3 regions of the Hydrogenophaga sp. PAMC20947 genome follow, and region 1 is predicted to be linked to each of the others. Evidence: predicted binding sites of a transcription regulator. Region 1 holds the regulator's gene; each other region holds the start of a gene.
What was found. The regulator FNR, encoded in region 1, switches genes on or off when oxygen is low (the NO sensors DNR and NnrR bind a similar motif). The targets are predictions, from matches to a motif close to TTGATNNNNATCAA.

Region 1 (2,264 bases):
GTTTGCAAAGGCAAGCCGTAAATGAGATCCACGTTGATCGACTCGAAGCCGATTTTTCGGGCCGCGGCCACCAGCGCAAACACCTGCTCAGCGGGCTGCACACGGTGCACCGCCTTCTGAACCGCCGGATCAAAATCCTGCACCCCGAAGCTGAGCCGGTTGAACCCGAGGCGCGCCAGCGTTTGCAGGCGCTGATCGGTCACCGTGCGCGGATCAACTTCGATCGAGTATTCCCCTCCTGGTACCAGGGTGAAATTGCGGCGGATCATGGTCATCAGGTCTTCCAGCTCCTCGTCGGAGAGGAAGGTTGGGGTGCCGCCACCCAGGTGCAGCTGCGAAACGTTGTGCCCTTTGCCGAAGTGCTCAACCTGCAGCTCCACCTCTCGGGACAGGTAGCGAAGGTACTCGGCCGCGCGCTCGTGGTGTTTGGTGATGACCTTGTTGCAGGCGCAGTAATAACAGACCGACTCGCAGAACGGAATGTGCACATACAGGCTCAAGGGCAACGCCATGGAACCTGCCCGGCGTTGTTCCAGCGCCTGGATGTAATCCGCCTCACCAAAAGCCTCTATAAAGCGGTCGGCTGTGGGGTAAGAGGTGTAACGGGGACCTGGGATATCGAACCGCTTTAGCAGTTCGTCGGGGATCGTGTGGCTCACTGACTTTTCTCCAATACTGAGCATTGAATGTGCCCCAAGACGCCAGGGCGCCCTTTGATCTTTGTCAAGCCTAGGTATGCCCCGAAAAGCTGCCCGCAAGAGAAATCCAGTGTTTCCCGGCGTTTATGGCCTGATGCACTGGCGGTGCTGTAAAGTCCCCAGTGATTACCCGGGGAAAAATATGGACGTTCAAAGCATCAAAGTCGCCTGCTCAAACTGCAATCTCCGTGAGCTGTGCCTGCCTATGGGCCTGAATCCAGAGGAGATGGACAAGATGGACAACGTCATCTCTTCTCGCCGCCGCATCAAGCGCGGCACGGCCTTGTTCAGCACGGGTGAAAAATTCACATCCCTGTACGCCGTGCGTTCTGGCTTTTTCAAGACTTGTGTGACCACGGCGGATGGGCGCGACCAGGTGACGGGTTTTCAGATGACGGGGGAAATTCTCGGGCTGGACGGCATCGTGAACGACCTTCATTCCTGCGACGCGGTTGCCCTGGAAGACGCTGAAGTTTGCGTGATGCCTTTTGACCAGATCGAAGAGCTCTCGCGCGAATTCACCACCCTGCAGCATCACATGCACAAAATCATGAGCCGCGAGATTGTGCGCGACCATGGCGTGATGCTGCTGCTGGGCAGCATGCGTGCGGAAGAGCGGCTCGCAGCCTTCCTGCTCAATTTGGTGCAGCGCTTGCACGCGCGCGGGTTCTCACAGTCCGAACTGATCCTGCGCATGACACGCGAGGAGATCGGCAGCTATCTGGGCATGAAGCTGGAAACCGTGAGCCGAACCTTTTCGAAGTTTGTTGAAGATGGCATCATTGAGGTCAAGCAGCGCTACGTTCACATCAAGGACACCGACGGATTGCGGCGCATTGTGAATCCGCAGACCTGCGGATAAAGCACCGAATCGAACCGCTCCGCCAAAAAGAAAAGCCCCCTGCAGAATTTCCCGCAGGGGGCATTTTTTTATCGAGAAGATCAAGCTCGATCACAGGTAGCATTCTTCGCACATTCACGCGGGCGATCCTGCTCAGGGACCGGGCAACGGTTGACCTCAAACGGCGACATCGCCAACAAAGTTGTCAAGGCGCTGGAGAGCATCGTAGCCATCCAAAAGATGAAAAATGCCCCTGTGTAGATGGCTTCACGCGAAAGGCTGAGGCTTTGTCCTTGCCAATGCATCTCGCTGGGATCCACAAAGGCAAAGACCAACATCTCCAACACCGCGGCCATCAAAAAAGCGGGCCACATGATCCACATCCAACGCTTTGCCTTCATGGGTCACTCTCCTGTATTGCTGTCAGAGCAATGTCTGTGCAGCGTATTCAATTTGCGGGCGGTGCGACCTGGGTGGTGGCGTGATTGCGCGCCTGGCCAGCGGGCATCATGTTGAACAAAGCCGCCTCGCGCGCTTTGCCCTCAAGGGCATGGGCCGCTTTCAGGTCGCGTTCATAGTCGTTCTTGTTCAGGACCGGATCTTGGTACTTCACCGCAATCACAGCCGTTGCAATGGCTGCGATCACAACCACCACCGGGCCACCCACCACCATCCACATGTGGGGAACACTCCACCAAGCAACGGGAGGCACAGGATCGGTTGAG
Region 2 (2,264 bases), 2.3 Mb from region 1:
GGCATGGGCACCATGTGGTCTCCGACGCGGCCGGTGCGTGTGGTGGGGAAGGGCTCACCGAGGTGCAGCGAAATCTGGTGGCTGAAAAAGTCGAAATCCACCCAGGTGTCGGTGCTGCGCCCCTCCGAGCAACCCAGCACCTCGCCGTAGAAGCGCCGGGCGTCGTCCAGATCCCGGACGTGGAAGGCGAAATGGAACAGGCTGCGGGTGTGCAGCGCCTGGTTGGGCGTGTCTTCGTTCATGCGCGCAGCATACCAAGAAGCAGGGGCTGGGAAGCCGCTGGCACAACGGCCTTGCTGGCGCCCGGACGAACCTTGGACAAGCCGGGCGGCCTGCCCCGAATTTCAGCGTTTCGAAGGGTCTTCGGCGAGCTGGTCGTGTTTGAGGAAATACTGGCGCGCCATGGCCACAAGCTGGGGGTCGCTCGGGTGGTCGGTGGTCACCACGTCGACAATGGCTTTGTCCACCGCATGCGCCTGGTGTTTGCAGAAGTCGCGGAACTCCAGTTTGGCGTTCGCTGGCCCGGTCAACAGCACTTCCGTGACGTCGATCAGCGCACCTGCGATCTGCTGAAAGAAATCCTTGTCGGCACCCACATGCCCGTGCTTGGGCGTGTGGTGGCTGCGCGCCTTGATGCGCTCGGCTTCGACGTGTTCCCGGTCAAACATCAGGACATGGGCTTGGCTGTGGTCCATCCAGACAATGGCGTGGAAAGTGGTCATGGGTTGGGTTCCAATCTATAGAAGTTCAAGGTGAAAAAACAGGGCATTCAATAACCGGCCGGCATTGCGCTGCCATGGGCGAGCTCCAGCTTCTCCTGGCAGGCCACACAGCGCAACGCGGTGGGGTTGGCGTGCAACCGGGCATTTGGAATGCTCATGCCGCAGTCCAGGCACAGCCCAAAACTGCCGTCGGCCACGCGTTTGAGGGCTTCGTCGATCGCCACGAGTTCGGCCGACTCGCGCTCCTCCAGTGCCGCAGCCAGGTCGCGATCGGCATCGGCTTTGGACCAGTCGTCGCTTTGCTGGTCCCGCGCTTCGGCGGCGGCTTCGGCGCGGTTGATCTCACCGCCTCGCTGGCTGCGCAGCTGATCCAGCAGGGCCGTGCGCATGCCTTGAAGCTGCTGGGAAAAGGTGTCTGAAATCGGTGGGTTCATGTGGGCTCCTGGTATCGAGGTGTCGTTGATTGATCACCCATGCCTCCATGTTGCGCTGTTGCCTGGTGGCGGGGCTTGATGCAGGTCAATCGGCAGTTCCGAGCGGGTGCACGGCAGAATGGTGTGGGTCGATTCAAACAAGCCGCAGATCCGCACTGCAGGCCATCTCCAGGAGACACTTCCATGCCAACCGTTGACTACAGCCGTTACCAGACCCTGAACATTGCCCGCCGAGGCCCTCTGGTGGGCGGCGTGCCCAGCGTGCTCGATATCCAGATGCGGGCCGATGGGCCCGGTGGCAATGGCAAGCTGCCCACGGCCGGGCATGAAGGGCATTGGGAACTGAGCGAAATCTGGCGTGATGTGGGCCGGGACGACAGCGTGCGCTGCGCGGTGTTGCGGGGCAGTGGCCTGGGCTTCTCCGGCGGCGGTGACCTGGCGCTGGTGCAGGACATGGCCACCGATTTTGAGGTGCGCACCCGGGTCTGGAAAGAGGCCCGGGATTTGGTTTACAACGTCATCAATTGCGACAAACCCATCGTGAGCGCCATGCATGGTCCAGCGGTGGGCGCAGGCCTGGTGGCCGGCTTGCTGGCCGATATTTCGATTGCCGCCAAAAGTGCCAAGATCGTGGATGGGCATACCCGGCTCGGTGTTGCCGCGGGCGATCACGCCGCGATCGTCTGGCCGCTGCTGTGCGGGCTGGCCAAAGCGAAGTACTACCTTCTGTTGTGCGATCCCATCACCGGTGAAGAGGCCGAGCGCATCGGTCTGGTGTCGCTGGCGGTGGAGGAGGCCGATTTGCTCCCCAAGGCCTATGAGGTCGCCGACCGTCTGGCCAGTGGCAGCCAGACTGCCATCCGCTGGACCAAGTATTCGCTCAACAACTGGCTGCGCCAGGCGGGTCCATCGTTTGATACTTCGCTGGCGTTGGAATTCATGGGTTTTGCCGGTCCCGATGTACACGAAGGTGTGGCATCCTTGCGCGAACGGCGTGCCCCACGGTATGGTGTGGACGACTGAACAGCGCGATTTTCAAGAAGATCCACCAGGAGACATCCATGAGCGACACGTCCGGCAGCGGTTTCGGCAAATTTGTCCCCGGCTT
Region 3 (2,264 bases), 1.8 Mb from region 1:
AGGTGTGCGTCTGGCGCTGGGCAGCGTGCGCTGGATGGACGAACTGGGCGTGGCGCTGGGGCCTTTGGCCGCTTCGGTTGAACACCAGCAGGCGGAGGGTGCCACGGTGTCGGTGCTGGTCAGCCAGATGGCGGGCGGAACCGCCTGGGCACCGCTGGCCTTGCTGGCTTTTGGCGACGAACCCAAGCCCGGCGCGAAAGCGGCCATGGCGCAATTGCGCGCTGCCGGGATTCGGTTGTTCATGGTGTCGGGCGACAACCGTGGCGCGGCCGAAGCGATGGCGCGTCGACTGGGGCTGGACCCGGACCAGGGCGAGGTGATTGCCGAGGTGTTGCCGGGTGACAAGGCCGCAGTCATTCAGCGTTTGCAGCGTGGCGAGTGGGCGGTGCCCCGTGCAGCGCCGGCCCCGGAGTCGGTGCCCATGATCGAAGGCCAGATGTTCTCGGCAGACCGGAGCCCTGTGATGGTTCCCAAGCCCGAGCCTGAGGCGTCTTCAACACACCGGCACACCGTGGCAATGGTGGGCGATGGTGTCAACGATGCGCCAGCGCTGGCCGCGGCCGATGTGGGCATGGCGATGGGAGCGATGGAGGGCGGTCAAGGCGGTTCGGATGTGGCCATGCATGCCGCGGGCATCACCTTGTTGCGGGGCGATCCGGCGCTGGTGGCCGCCGCGCTGGAGATTTCGCGCAAGACGGTGACCAAGATCAAGCAAAACCTGTTCTGGGCATTTGCCTACAACTCCATCGGCATTCCGCTGGCCGCTCTGGGCTACCTCAGCCCTGTGGTCGCGGGCGCGGCCATGGCGCTGAGCTCGGTGAGCGTGGTGAGCAATGCCTTGTTGCTCAAGCGCTGGAAACCCGGGCAAGGGCGTTCCGATTGATCAGCACCAGGGGCTTTCAATTGCGGGTGCCTCGGTCCAGGATTCGGCCGGCGCAGAGCTTGACCCGGGGCTAGGGCCTGTTGGCACGATTTTTCCAGCTTGCTCTGCAGATCTTAAAGTCCATGTGCAAGGCGTTCGCAATGCCGCGCATGGAGTTTGTGGCCGCAACCCGGAGGGAATGGGGTGAAAGCAGTGCGTTGAGGGGGCAGTCATGGGGCGGTTCAAGGGGCCGTTGGTGGAACAGAATGCGCCATTTGGTGCACCACCGAGACCGGTGGTTCAGTTTCAACGCTCGGTAGCCGGGGGCGGTGTGCGCCGCCGATCAGACCGCGCTGGGGGCTTCGGCATCTGCAAAGGCTTGATGTGGGTCAAGGTGGCGGGGGCCAGGCTTTGCGATAGTCGAGCTTCCCATTCACCGACCCAATGGTCGGCGAATGAACACAACCTGGGCACAACCAGGGCAGAGGAGACAAACGATGAGCCACCATGAAGCCATGCGGGTGATCCGCGACGAACACGCCTCGCTGGCGGCCATGCTGCAGTCGCTGCGGCAGATGGTGAAGCGCGGCCTCGATCCGGAGGGCAAGGGCGAACACGACCGCTTTTTTGAGGTGGTGCGGGCGATGTTGTTCTATATCGATGAATTCCCGGAGACGCTGCACCACCCCAAGGAATCGGAGCTGCTGTTTCCGCGTGTGGCCAAGGTGGCACCGCACACCGTGGCTGTGATCGATCAGCTGGAGCGCGACCACCACCAGGGCGAAAACCGGGTGCGCGAGCTCATGCATTTGCTCATGGCCTGGGAGTACCTGGGCGATTCGCGGCGCGAGGCTTTTGAAACCGCGGTGTCGAAATACATCGACTTTTACCTGGAGCACATGCGGCTGGAAGAAACCGTGGTGATGCCTGAGGCCGAGAAGTTTCTGACCGACGCCGACTGGCACGCCCTCAATGCGGCTTTTGCCACCAACCAGGATCCGCTCAACAGCCGTGTGCCGCGCAACCCGCAGTTTGATCGGCTGTTCACGCGCATCGTGATGCTGGCGCCTTCGCCGGTGGGTTTGGGCGACTAGAAAACCCCCCACGCTCCGCCGCTGCGCGGGTCGCTGCCCCCCGAGGGGGCTGACCTTGCTTGGGGCGGCCCTTGCTTGGGGCGGCCCTTCGCTGTGGTCGTTACGCCCCCACGCTCTGCCGCTGCGCGGGTCGCTGCCCCCCGAGGAGCGGGGCCAGATTTGGGGCGCTTCGGCAATACCTACTGCTGAAACGCTGCGTGACGCTTAGGCGCAGGCGACAACGTGTGCGTTGGTACGCAGGCCACAATGGCTGGGCCATGTCACCTTCCGATGATCCCCATACCCCGCCCGTGGACACCACGCCCTAT

Region 2: the regulator FNR is predicted to act here: its motif matches at 1,232-1,245, upstream of E5678_RS14740 (TraR/DksA family transcriptional regulator).
Region 3: the regulator FNR is predicted to act here: its motif matches at 1,242-1,255, upstream of E5678_RS17160 (hemerythrin domain-containing protein).

The regions. Positions count from the first base shown of each region.
Region 1 is NZ_CP039252.1:685,564-687,827, reverse strand. It holds gene hemN (oxygen-independent coproporphyrinogen III oxidase) at 1-683, opposite strand, end outside; gene fnr (fumarate/nitrate reduction transcriptional regulator Fnr) at 841-1,560, shown strand; gene E5678_RS22560 (hypothetical protein) at 1,641-1,940, opposite strand; gene E5678_RS03150 (FixH family protein) at 1,988-2,264, opposite strand, start outside.
Region 2 is NZ_CP039252.1:3,235,205-3,237,468, reverse strand. It holds gene E5678_RS14750 (VOC family protein) at 1-242, opposite strand, end outside; gene E5678_RS14745 (hypothetical protein) at 345-722, opposite strand; gene E5678_RS14740 (TraR/DksA family transcriptional regulator) at 770-1,156, opposite strand; gene E5678_RS14735 (enoyl-CoA hydratase/isomerase family protein) at 1,340-2,179, shown strand; gene E5678_RS14730 (PhaM family polyhydroxyalkanoate granule multifunctional regulatory protein) at 2,218-2,264, shown strand, end outside.
Region 3 is NZ_CP039252.1:3,742,485-3,744,748, reverse strand. It holds gene E5678_RS17165 (heavy metal translocating P-type ATPase) at 1-883, shown strand, start outside; gene E5678_RS17160 (hemerythrin domain-containing protein) at 1,360-1,956, shown strand; gene E5678_RS17155 (YbfB/YjiJ family MFS transporter) at 2,214-2,264, shown strand, end outside.